Regions from separate parts of the Exiguobacterium sp. UBA5002 genome, predicted to be linked through region 1. Evidence: a T-box and tRNA genes for the amino acid it is inferred to sense, from the RefSeq annotation. Region 1 holds a T-box; the other regions hold tRNA genes.

The links. A T-box is a leader RNA that pairs with one kind of tRNA and senses whether it is charged. The one in region 1 lies ahead of argS (arginine--tRNA ligase), so its partner is inferred to be a tRNA-Arg.
Region 2: it encodes a tRNA-Arg, which carries the amino acid that the T-box ahead of argS (arginine--tRNA ligase) is inferred to sense. The anticodon was not compared.
Region 3: it encodes a tRNA-Arg, which carries the amino acid that the T-box ahead of argS (arginine--tRNA ligase) is inferred to sense. The anticodon was not compared.

What each region holds. Positions count from the first base shown of each region.
Region 1 is NZ_DGYQ01000040.1:9,188-12,467, forward strand. It holds gene B4C70_RS12460 (hypothetical protein) at 1-200, opposite strand, end outside; gene argS (arginine--tRNA ligase) at 231-1,913, opposite strand; T-box leader at 1,973-2,191, opposite strand; gene B4C70_RS12470 (GGDEF domain-containing protein) at 2,321-3,280, shown strand, end outside.
Region 2 is NZ_DGYQ01000033.1:39,733-43,012, reverse strand. It holds gene B4C70_RS09920 (sugar-binding transcriptional regulator) at 1-233, opposite strand, end outside; gene B4C70_RS09915 (glutaredoxin family protein) at 349-609, opposite strand; gene B4C70_RS09910 (RNA polymerase subunit sigma-54) at 600-1,742, opposite strand; tRNA gene B4C70_RS09905 (tRNA-Arg) at 1,896-1,971, shown strand; partial or broken gene clpP (ATP-dependent Clp endopeptidase proteolytic subunit ClpP) at 2,154-2,738, shown strand; gene B4C70_RS09895 (hypothetical protein) at 2,860-3,096, opposite strand; gene whiA (DNA-binding protein WhiA) at 3,179-3,280, opposite strand, start outside.
Region 3 is NZ_DGYQ01000026.1:262,015-265,294, reverse strand. It holds gene rph (ribonuclease PH) at 1-595, shown strand, start outside; gene B4C70_RS08510 (XTP/dITP diphosphatase) at 592-1,185, shown strand; gene B4C70_RS08505 (metallophosphoesterase family protein) at 1,191-1,700, shown strand; tRNA gene B4C70_RS08500 (tRNA-Arg) at 1,774-1,847, shown strand; gene B4C70_RS08495 (hypothetical protein) at 1,950-2,474, shown strand; gene B4C70_RS08490 (hypothetical protein) at 2,503-3,280, shown strand, end outside.

The sequences.
Region 1 (3,280 bases):
AACGCGTCTCCTTCGATCGGAGCAATCAAATCAGCTTCCGGCGCCGTCACGAAATCGTGAACGAAATCGACAGACTCTCCCGGTAACCAAGCAGCGAGTTTCCCGTGAAAATCAGCCATGAAGGCGACGGTTTCTGCCAAAGGCTCCTGCTTCATCCGTGAAGCAGCTTGCTGTAATCGGTCTTTCGTCTCAGTCTTCATAATCTACCTCTTCTTATTCGTGGATTGGTCTTACATTTCTTCCGGAGCGCCGACACCAAGTAAACGAAGACCTTCTGTCAAGACGATCGTGACGGACTTGACGAGTGCAAGACGCGATTGTTTTGCTGCGTCATCTTCGAGAACACGGACGTGTCCGTAGTATTTATTAAAGCTTTGTGCAAGATCTAAGACGTAACGGCTGATGATTGACGGCTCGCGACGTGTGAACGCGCGATCGATGACCGTCGAGAATTGGTTCAGCATCGATACGACACCCCATGCATGGTCATCGGCACTGCCAGCGAATGGTGTGCCATCATAGCTACCTTTACGGAGCAATGAGTGCGCACGAGCATTCGTATACTGGACATACGGTCCTGTTTCACCTTCGAATTTCAACATCTGCTCAAGATCGAACTCGATATTGTTCATCCGTTCATTTTTCAAATCATGGAAGATGACGGCGCCAACACCTACTTGACGAGCTGTTGCTTCGGCATTCGCTAAGTTCGGATTTTTTTCCGCGATGTTTTGCTTCGCGACGTCGATTGCTTCTTGTAGTACTTCTTCAAGCAAGACGATCCGACCTTTACGCGTAGACATTTTCTTTCCGTCTTTCATAATCAAACCGAACGGTACATGGTGCATTCCGTCGACATTCTCAAATCCAAGTTTCTTCAGGACTGCGAACAATTGCTTAAAGTGAAGCGCTTGTTCGCCGCCAACGACGTAGAATGCTTGCTCAAAACGGTACGTTTCGAGACGATAGACAGCAGCGGCTAAGTCACGTGTCGCATAAAGCGTTGCGCCATCCTTCTTTTTAATCAAAGCAGGCGGCATACCTTCTGCTTCGAGGTCGACGACCATTGCCCCTTCTGATTCGACGAGTAAATCTTTTTCTTCAAGCAAATCGATGACGTGTTGCATCTTGTCGTTGTAGAAAGCTTCTCCGTTCAAGCTATCGAATTTAACTCCGAGCATCTCATAAACACGATTGAACTCAACAAGTGAGACTTCACGGAACCACGTCCAAAGCGTTGTTGCCTGCTCATCACCTTGTTCGAGTTTTTTGAACCAGAGACGTCCTTCGTCTTCAAGTGCCGGATTTGTTTCCGCTTCTTCGTGGAACCGGACATATAATTTCAACAATTCCTTGATTGGTTCTGCACGGACCGCTTCTTCCTCACCCCACATCGTGTACGCAACCATCAATTTCCCGAACTGTGTTCCCCAGTCCCCTAAATGGTTGATCCCGACGACGTCGTACCCTTTTTTACGTGAGATTTGGTTGAGCGCGTTTCCGATTACCGTTGAACGTAAGTGACCCATCGAGAATGGTTTCGCGATGTTTGGTGATGAAAAATCAGTGACAATCGTTTTTCCATTGGCTTCACTTGATCCGAACGCCTCATTTTCCGTCAGAACTTGGTTGACGATTTCTTGCGAGACGACTTCCCGATTCAAGAAGACGTTGATGTAAGGACCTACAGCCTGAACGTTTGAGAACAATGGCGCGTCGATTTTTTCTGCGAGGTCCGAAGCAATCATATTGGGTGCTTTACGGAATGCTTTCGCGAGCATGAAGCATGGGAATGCTAGATCTCCATGATCTTCATGTTTCGGTTGCTCGATTAGTTGTTCGATTTGTTCAATCGATAAGGCACCTTCCATGACTTGATGTAATACTTCTGCGTATTGCGTTTTATAACTCATCTTTATTTCCTCCTGCTTCACTGATTTTTGGCAATAAAAAACGCCCCTTGCGCCACGCGCAAAGAGACGGAATGACCGCGGTACCACTCTTCTTGGTGTCCTTTTGACACCCACCTTGTTCGGGGATAACGGGGTTCCCCCGGCTACGCCTTTTCCTTCAGGAATCGGGTAGCGTCTCAGAAGTGCGCTTCACGACCGGTTCGTCCTCAGGCTTCCACCATTCCCTGATTCGCTAGTTGACGAAAATCAACCGTTACTCTCTTCATCATCGACTGTATTCGATATCTTTCACATTATACGCAATTCTTTCTTTTCTCTCAACCTTATTTTTTTGGTAAATGGCTTATCAAAATTTCCACAATTCGGGTATAGGAATAAAAGATACTTCTCAGGGAGAGGGATGTTTCATGCGCTACTACCAACAGGTAGCCCGGACGAGCTGGATCGTTTTCAGTCTCGTCGCCTTGACATTGTTATTGATTGGCATCGTTCATCCACCTACCTTCCCTCCTTCCATCTCCATCGTCAATACCCTTTATTTGTTTGGGCTCGTTCTCCTGTTTCAGTTCGATAATGTCCGTCGTGGCGGCATTTATTATACGTTTCAAGAAGGAATCATTTTATTTTTATTCCTCAATTACGGTTTGACGTACGCTTTGATTTTAAGCCAAGTCGGTATTCTCGTCTTTCAATTCATGTCTCACCGAAAAGCGATTCGCTGGAAACGTTTCGCCTATCTCTACCCAATCAACGCCTTGTTTGATTTAGTCTACATCTCGCTTCCGGTATTTGCGTATGAAGCGCTCGGTGGACCGATCGGCTCAAGCTTTACGTATACAAAAGCTCTGATTCCCTTCATCGGCTTTTTGATCACAGTCTTCCTTGTTTCTTACTTCCAATGTCTGCTCGTCAATCGCTTTCTTTTCTTGAAATACGATTGGCAACGTCTTGTGAAGCTTCAGTCCCTCGTCTACGGAATCAGTATGTTAAGTGCTCTACTTGGGATCTGGTTCTACGATGAAAGTCCTCTTGTCGCGGCTACAGTCTCCGCCTTGATTCTCTTTTTATTCAAACGTCTGTTGCAAGAACGTGGTGACTCACTTGAAGCAAATGATAATGCTAAACGATTTGATGATGCGAAGGAACACTTATTGATCTCCCGCTTCGAACGCGAGACGATCGACTCGTTACTTCTCGATTTACCGCATCTGCTATCGTTTTCTGAAGGCTGGATTTCGATTCAACAACAGCGGAAACAAGTCATCTATGACATCCGGACGAAGCAACCGATCGATGTGTTACCGCTGTTTCACTCTTTGACAGCCGACGATTTGCATACCCCGATCATCTATGGTCTTCGTTGCGAC
Region 2 (3,280 bases), on a different contig from region 1:
CCTTCATCCGTCAAGGACATCCCTTGCGTCGCGACCTCTAGGAGGTCTTGCTGCTTCAAGAAGTCGACTTCCCGCCGTAAGACGCGTTCCGTCAAGCCAAGGCTTGTCGCAAGCGTACGTCGTCCGATCGGTTGCATCAGTCGTACGTAATGAAGGATGTCGTAGCGTGTCTGCATTTCTTCGATCAGATCAGGCACGATTCGTTTTTGGATCTGGACTAACTGCCGAATCATGTATTTCCCTCTCCTCTCAAGTAGCTGGACGCTTTCTGTCCCGCATGTCATAACGTGTCCCACTTGGTACACCGTTATCATAACAGTCCATTTCTCGCCTTGCAAGTCTCGTTTCTCAAGTTTTTTGAAGTAAGCGGTTTCTTATCGTTTCCGTCTCGAATTTGCCATAACTCCAGATTTCCTCATCATGCATGACGACCGGAATCTCGTATAAGAACCGTAGACTGAGCGCTTCATCCTGATCAATGTTGACTTCCTCGAACGTCCATTCCGGAAACTCATCGAGTACGAAGTCGAGTAAGATGGCGGCCTCTTCACATAGCGTACATCCCGGACGTGAATAGAGTGTTAAGTGTCTGTGTCGTTTTAATCCCATTCTGATTGCGCCTTCCTTTGCTGCATCGTTTTTTTCGTTAAACCAAGCGCTGCCCGGTACTTCGCGACCGTCCGCCTTGCGACTGTCAGACCGTCTGCTTGCAGACGATCCGTCAATTGCTGATCACTTAACGGACGATCGCTATGTTGAATGTATTCGGCGATTCGCCGTTTAATCAAAAAACTCGAATCTCCGGTTGTCGTCCGTGAGACGAACAAGTCTTCTAAAGCAACGAGACCATGGACCGTCTCGACGTACTTCGCAGCAATCGCTCGACCAATCGTTGACGGATGATGCCCCGTCGCCTCAGCGACTTGTTTTTTCGTCAGTGGCTCAAGATGCAGTTCTCCTTTGAACCAGCGTTCTTGTCGCTCAAGCAAAACTGAGAGGATGGCATGCATCGTGACACGGCGTCGTTCGTACGCGCGCAAAAAAGGCGTTGCCTCTTTTAGTTCGAGCCACGTCTGATCCGTATCGAGTGTCATCCAGTCGATCTGAAGTTTCCCATCTAACAGGTGAATCCGTGCTTCTGCCATGACCGGTCGTTCTTCTTTAGGAAGATCCGGTGTCCGGCTCAGCCGCGTCAATCGTTTTCGCAACCGCGCTCGATCCTGTTCACTGAACTGAGCGAATACCTGACTCGCGGGTTCATGTCGTAGCCGATCCGTCAGTCCGATCAATTCCGTGTCGTCTAGCTCGATTGCCTGTAACCATTGGCACTCGCGCTCCGAGCGGGCAGCGATGCCGACCGGTTCACATTGTTGTAAGAGTGTCCGTGCTTCTGTAATCGTTGCGACATCGGTCGAGAAGGATGCAGCGAGCTGCTCGTCCGACGTCCGTAATAAACCGTCCGCTTCTAAATACACGATGAGTTGTTCCGCCATATATCCTATTTCCTGTCTGACTGATTCTAAACGTATTTGTGCAAGAAGCTCGTCTTCATAGGACGCCAAATGTCCTGCCATCTGTTCGACCTCTAGCGAAACCTGATTCGGGTAATGACGATGCAACCGTCGTTTCAACCGTCGCCATTCCTCCTCGAGTTCTGCCGCCGGTTGCTCAAGCACATGTAATTGATACTGTTGTGACGCCGATAACGTCATCTGTTGCGTCTGTTCCTGGCGTTGATCCATCGATTCCCCTCCCTCACTTCTTATTATAGAAGAAACGTTTTAAGAAACGTGCTCTGAGCCTCTTTTAAGTCGCTAAGGAAAAGAAAAGTCATGCTTCCCTATTGCTTTCCTGAAAAAATGTCGCTATACTATTAATTGTTCAGTACATCAGATGCACCCGTAGCTCAGGGGATAGAGCACTGGTTTCCGGTACCAGGTGTCGGGAGTTCGAATCTCTCCGGGTGTACCATTTATTCAACTACAAGGCAATGCCAGCAATGGCGTTGCCTTTTTTCTATATTGATATGTTTCATTTGCCCTTGTAATGGAAAAATACCTAAAAGTCGCATCGTATCTTTTGACCAATATTGACCAAAGGATTATGATAAGGATAAGTCGAATAGGAAGCTACATACCAACTATAAGGAGGCAAAGACTATGTTAATTCCAACAGTCATCGAACAAACAAACCGCGGGGAACGTGCTTACGATATCTACTCACGTTTGCTAAAAGACCGCATCATTCTTCTCGGGAGCGCGATTGACGACAACGTCGCCAACTCAGTCGTTGCCCAACTTCTGTTCTTAGCAGCAGAAGATCCAGATAAAGAAATCTCGCTTTACATCAACAGCCCAGGTGGTTCGATCACTGCCGGTATGGCGATTTACGATACAATGAACTTCATCAAGCCACAAGTCTCAACGATTTGTATCGGTATGGCAGCATCCATGGGTGCATTTTTGCTTCAAGCAGGTGCAAAAGGAAAACGTTTCGCGTTACCAAACGCTGAAATCATGATCCACCAACCACTCGGTGGTACACAAGGTCAAGCATCAGATATTAAAATCCATGCGGAGCGTATCATCAAAATGCGTGAGCACCTCAACAAAATCATGGCTGAAAACACAGGACAACCACTTGAAGTCATCGAACGCGATACAGAGCGTGACAACTTCATGTCAGCACAAGCTGCTGCTGATTACGGTCTCATCGACCGCGTCATGGAACGTGCATAAGTCACCCAGAGTGTCTCCTTCGGGAGGCACTTTTTTTGTATCTGTAGGAAAGCGAACTCTTCTCTATTCATCTGCATACAACAAAAAACCTCCCGTTCCTTGTAGAACGAGAGGTCGATGATCAGTCGATCAAGTCTGTGATATCTGAAACGATGTCGTGGTTTTCACGAATCAGCGAGTAGATCGCGTTCGCATGTGGCGAAAGCTCTTCTTCTGCTTGTAATTGTTTCAGGAATAAAGATGTTGCGAACGCAACGAGTGTGCTTTTCGGTACACCGATTGATTTTGCTTTTTTCGTTAATACTTCGTCAAACTTCGCGTCTACAGTGAGCGAAATACGTTTCTTTTCGTTAGCCATTTCAAAAACTCCTTAATTCGAACATTTAGTTGCATCGACTATATATTATAGTAGACTATGGTTCATCTCGCAAGCGACCCTCTTATAAGGCCCCTGTCATCGACTCTCCATTCCGTACTTTTTCAGCGATTTGATCAATCTTCCGCAACCGGTGATTGATTCCTGATTTTGAGATGGAGCCGCT
Region 3 (3,280 bases), on a different contig from region 1:
ACGCCAGGGCTGGATCAATGCGGAATATTCGATGTTACCACGTGCGACGGCTCAGCGGACCGCACGAGAAGCCGTCCGCGGCAAGCAGACGGGACGGACGATGGAAATCCAACGTCTCATCAGCCGATCGCTTCGGGCCGTCGTCGATTTAGAGAAGCTTGGGGAACGAACAATCTGGATCGATTGTGATGTCATTCAAGCAGATGGTGGCACACGAACGGCATCGATCACTGGTGGTTTTTTGGCACTCGTCCGAGCAGTCGATCAATTGATTCAAGCGGGAAAACTGACAGATACACCAATCAAAGAGGGCATCGCAGCGATCTCGGTTGGAATCGTCGAGTCGAATGTTTTGCTCGATTTATGCTATGAAGAGGATGCTGCGGCTGAAGTCGACTTCAATCTCGTCATGACCTCATCGGGGAAAATCGTCGAGATGCAAGCAACAGGAGAAGAGTCGACATTTTCCCGTCAAGAGATGCTCGATATGCTCGAACTTGGGGAAAAAGGAATTAAGGAACTGATTGATGCTGGTCGAGATGCACTCGGTGTCTCTTGGTGGTATGTAGGAGAAGAAGTGGGGGAACATAGATGAAGGTCATCGTCGCAACACACAATGCAGGTAAAGTGAAGGAACTTGAAAGCATGCTGGGTCGTCTCGGTTATTCGGTCGAGTCGTTACTCGATCACGCTGATGCTCCGGAAACGGATGAAACAGGTGAGACATTCGAGGAAAATGCACTTTTAAAAGCAACAGAGGCAGCAGCCTACTTTGGTCACACGGTACTTGCTGATGATTCAGGTCTTGAAGTCGATGCTTTAGATGGCGCTCCCGGCGTCTACTCGGCACGCTTCGCGGGTCTTGAAAAGTCGGATGCGGCGAACAATGCTCTACTACTGGAAAAGTTAGAAGGTGTTCCGGAGGAAGAGCGGACGGCGCGCTTCGTTTGTGTACTCGCGCTAGCGAAACCAACGGGTGAGACATTGACGGTTCGTGGGACGATGGAAGGGCGAATCGGTTTTGAAGCGGCGGGTTCGAACGGTTTCGGTTATGATCCATTGTTCGTCACGGCAAGCGGACAGACGGCTGCTGAGTTGACGAAAGAAGAAAAAGCGATGATTAGTCATCGTGGCAATGCATTGCGCAAGCTCGAACAGGACTTAACTACTTTCTTAGGAGTGTGATGAAGATGAGAGCGTTGATCGTTAGTGATAGCCATGGACTAGAACAAGAACTGCTTACGATATTCGAACGTCACCAAGACGTGGATTTGGCATTTCATTGTGGGGACTCCCAATTGACGCGCGACATCGAATCATTATATCCATATCGTGTTGTGCGAGGGAATTGCGATTACGGACACGATTTTCCAGAAGAAGTCGTATCGGAAATGGATGGTCATACCATCCTTTGTGTCCACGGACATCGTCAGGACGTCAAATACAGTCTAGATGTCTTACAGCATCATGCGAAGGAAAAGCAGGCGGATATCGTCTTATATGGTCATTCTCATGTTGCGAAGGCTGAATATCGGGACGGTGTGTTATTCATCAATCCAGGTTCAATCCGGATGCCACGTCATCGACCAGACAAGACGTATGCGATTCTTGAAGTGGATCAAAACCGTTATTCTGTCGATTTTCTCGATGTGAATGGCGATCGAGTGAATGCCCTGCATCTGGACGGAACATTTTTGTAATAAAATAAATGCAATGTTTGTAATGTGATTGACACGAAAGAATTGTTCTAGTATAGTTTATTCGTGTTGACACGTCCCAATAGCTCAGCAGGATAGAGCAACGGCCTTCTAAGCCGTCGGTCGGGGGTTCGAATCCCTCTTGGGACGCTATAATTAAAATAGAGACTGCCCTTACGAGGGTGGTCTCTTTTTTTTATTCCGATTTTCGGTTATAATTAAGGTATCATGAACTCGAAAGGGATGAATGCAATGTGGAAGAAAGTTGGAGCAGTCCTCGTGCTAAGTACGTTTCTTGCTGGATGTAGTGAGATTTCAAATACAGTCGACGATGCAAAACAACAGGTCAACGATGTAAAAAATAGTGTCGATTACGCTGGAGAACTTCAAGGCATTGCAAAAGATACGGCCCAAGTCACGTCAGATTTGTCGGCTTCCTTGAATGAGGCGGCTACGACAGCGCGTGAATCCGCGAACCCTGAACAGGCACTCGATCAACAAATCGAAAAGTTGAAGGAAAACGGAACGATTGATCAGTTCAACCAAGAACTGGATCAGATCGATCAACGATTAGCGGGACTTGAAAATCCGCCGCAAGAATTGCAAAATTTAAGTGCAAAACTCGAGCAGTACGTGAATCAATCGGAAGACATCGCTCGATTACTTGAAGCGGACGTCTCGTTAGATACGTTGAATCGATTAGGAATCGAGCAGGCAGGACAACTTCAAGAAGCAATCACGAACTGGACGTCTTTACTCGATCCATTTACGAAATAAGAAGTTGAACATGAAGGAGTGCCGGAATATGGGGACATCGCGCTGGATGGAACATGAACTAGAAGTAGAGCGAGCGCGCATTCTTCGTTTGCCCGCTTCTAAACAAGAACAATTGATTATGGAATTAGAGACTGACCAATTGACAGGAGAAGATGTCTTACATCGGCTCTATGTCATTCAACCACTCTTAATGCATGACCGGGAACGATTTGAAACAGTGGCAGAACGATTTCTTGAAGTCGAGGGTGTCGAGCAAGTGCTCGCACTCTTTCTTTATGAACTCGGAGAACGTTATCCGATGAAACTTGCTTTACGCTCGGCGTCACCGTATCTGCCGTATGGGCTCGCGCTTCGATTAGACGAAATCAAACAACAGATGCGTGTTCGCGAACAAAAGCCGGCAGTTCAAAACAATCCTGTTGCGCAGCGTGAGGTAACATCAGCAACGGAATTGATGCATGTGTTGCGACATGGCAGTTGGGTCGAACAAATGCGCCAATTGACCGGTATGGAATTCGAACGGACATCTGAGCTCATTGCATACATCACACAAAAATACCTTCAGGCGCAAGAGACAGAACATCAAAGTCTACTCGTCATTGATCAGTTATTAGGAAGCGTGCTGGATCACGTGTCATATCCGGTAAGCATTCATGTGCCACACGTAGATGTAGACTGGACGATCTCGTCACGTGAAGAGTTAGAAGAAATCCTGCTGATACATCAACAGGAGCAACAAGCGTTACTGGCATCGATGCATACGTTAGAGCGAATGGATCCGTTCCGAGCGTTACTCGTCTTGCGAT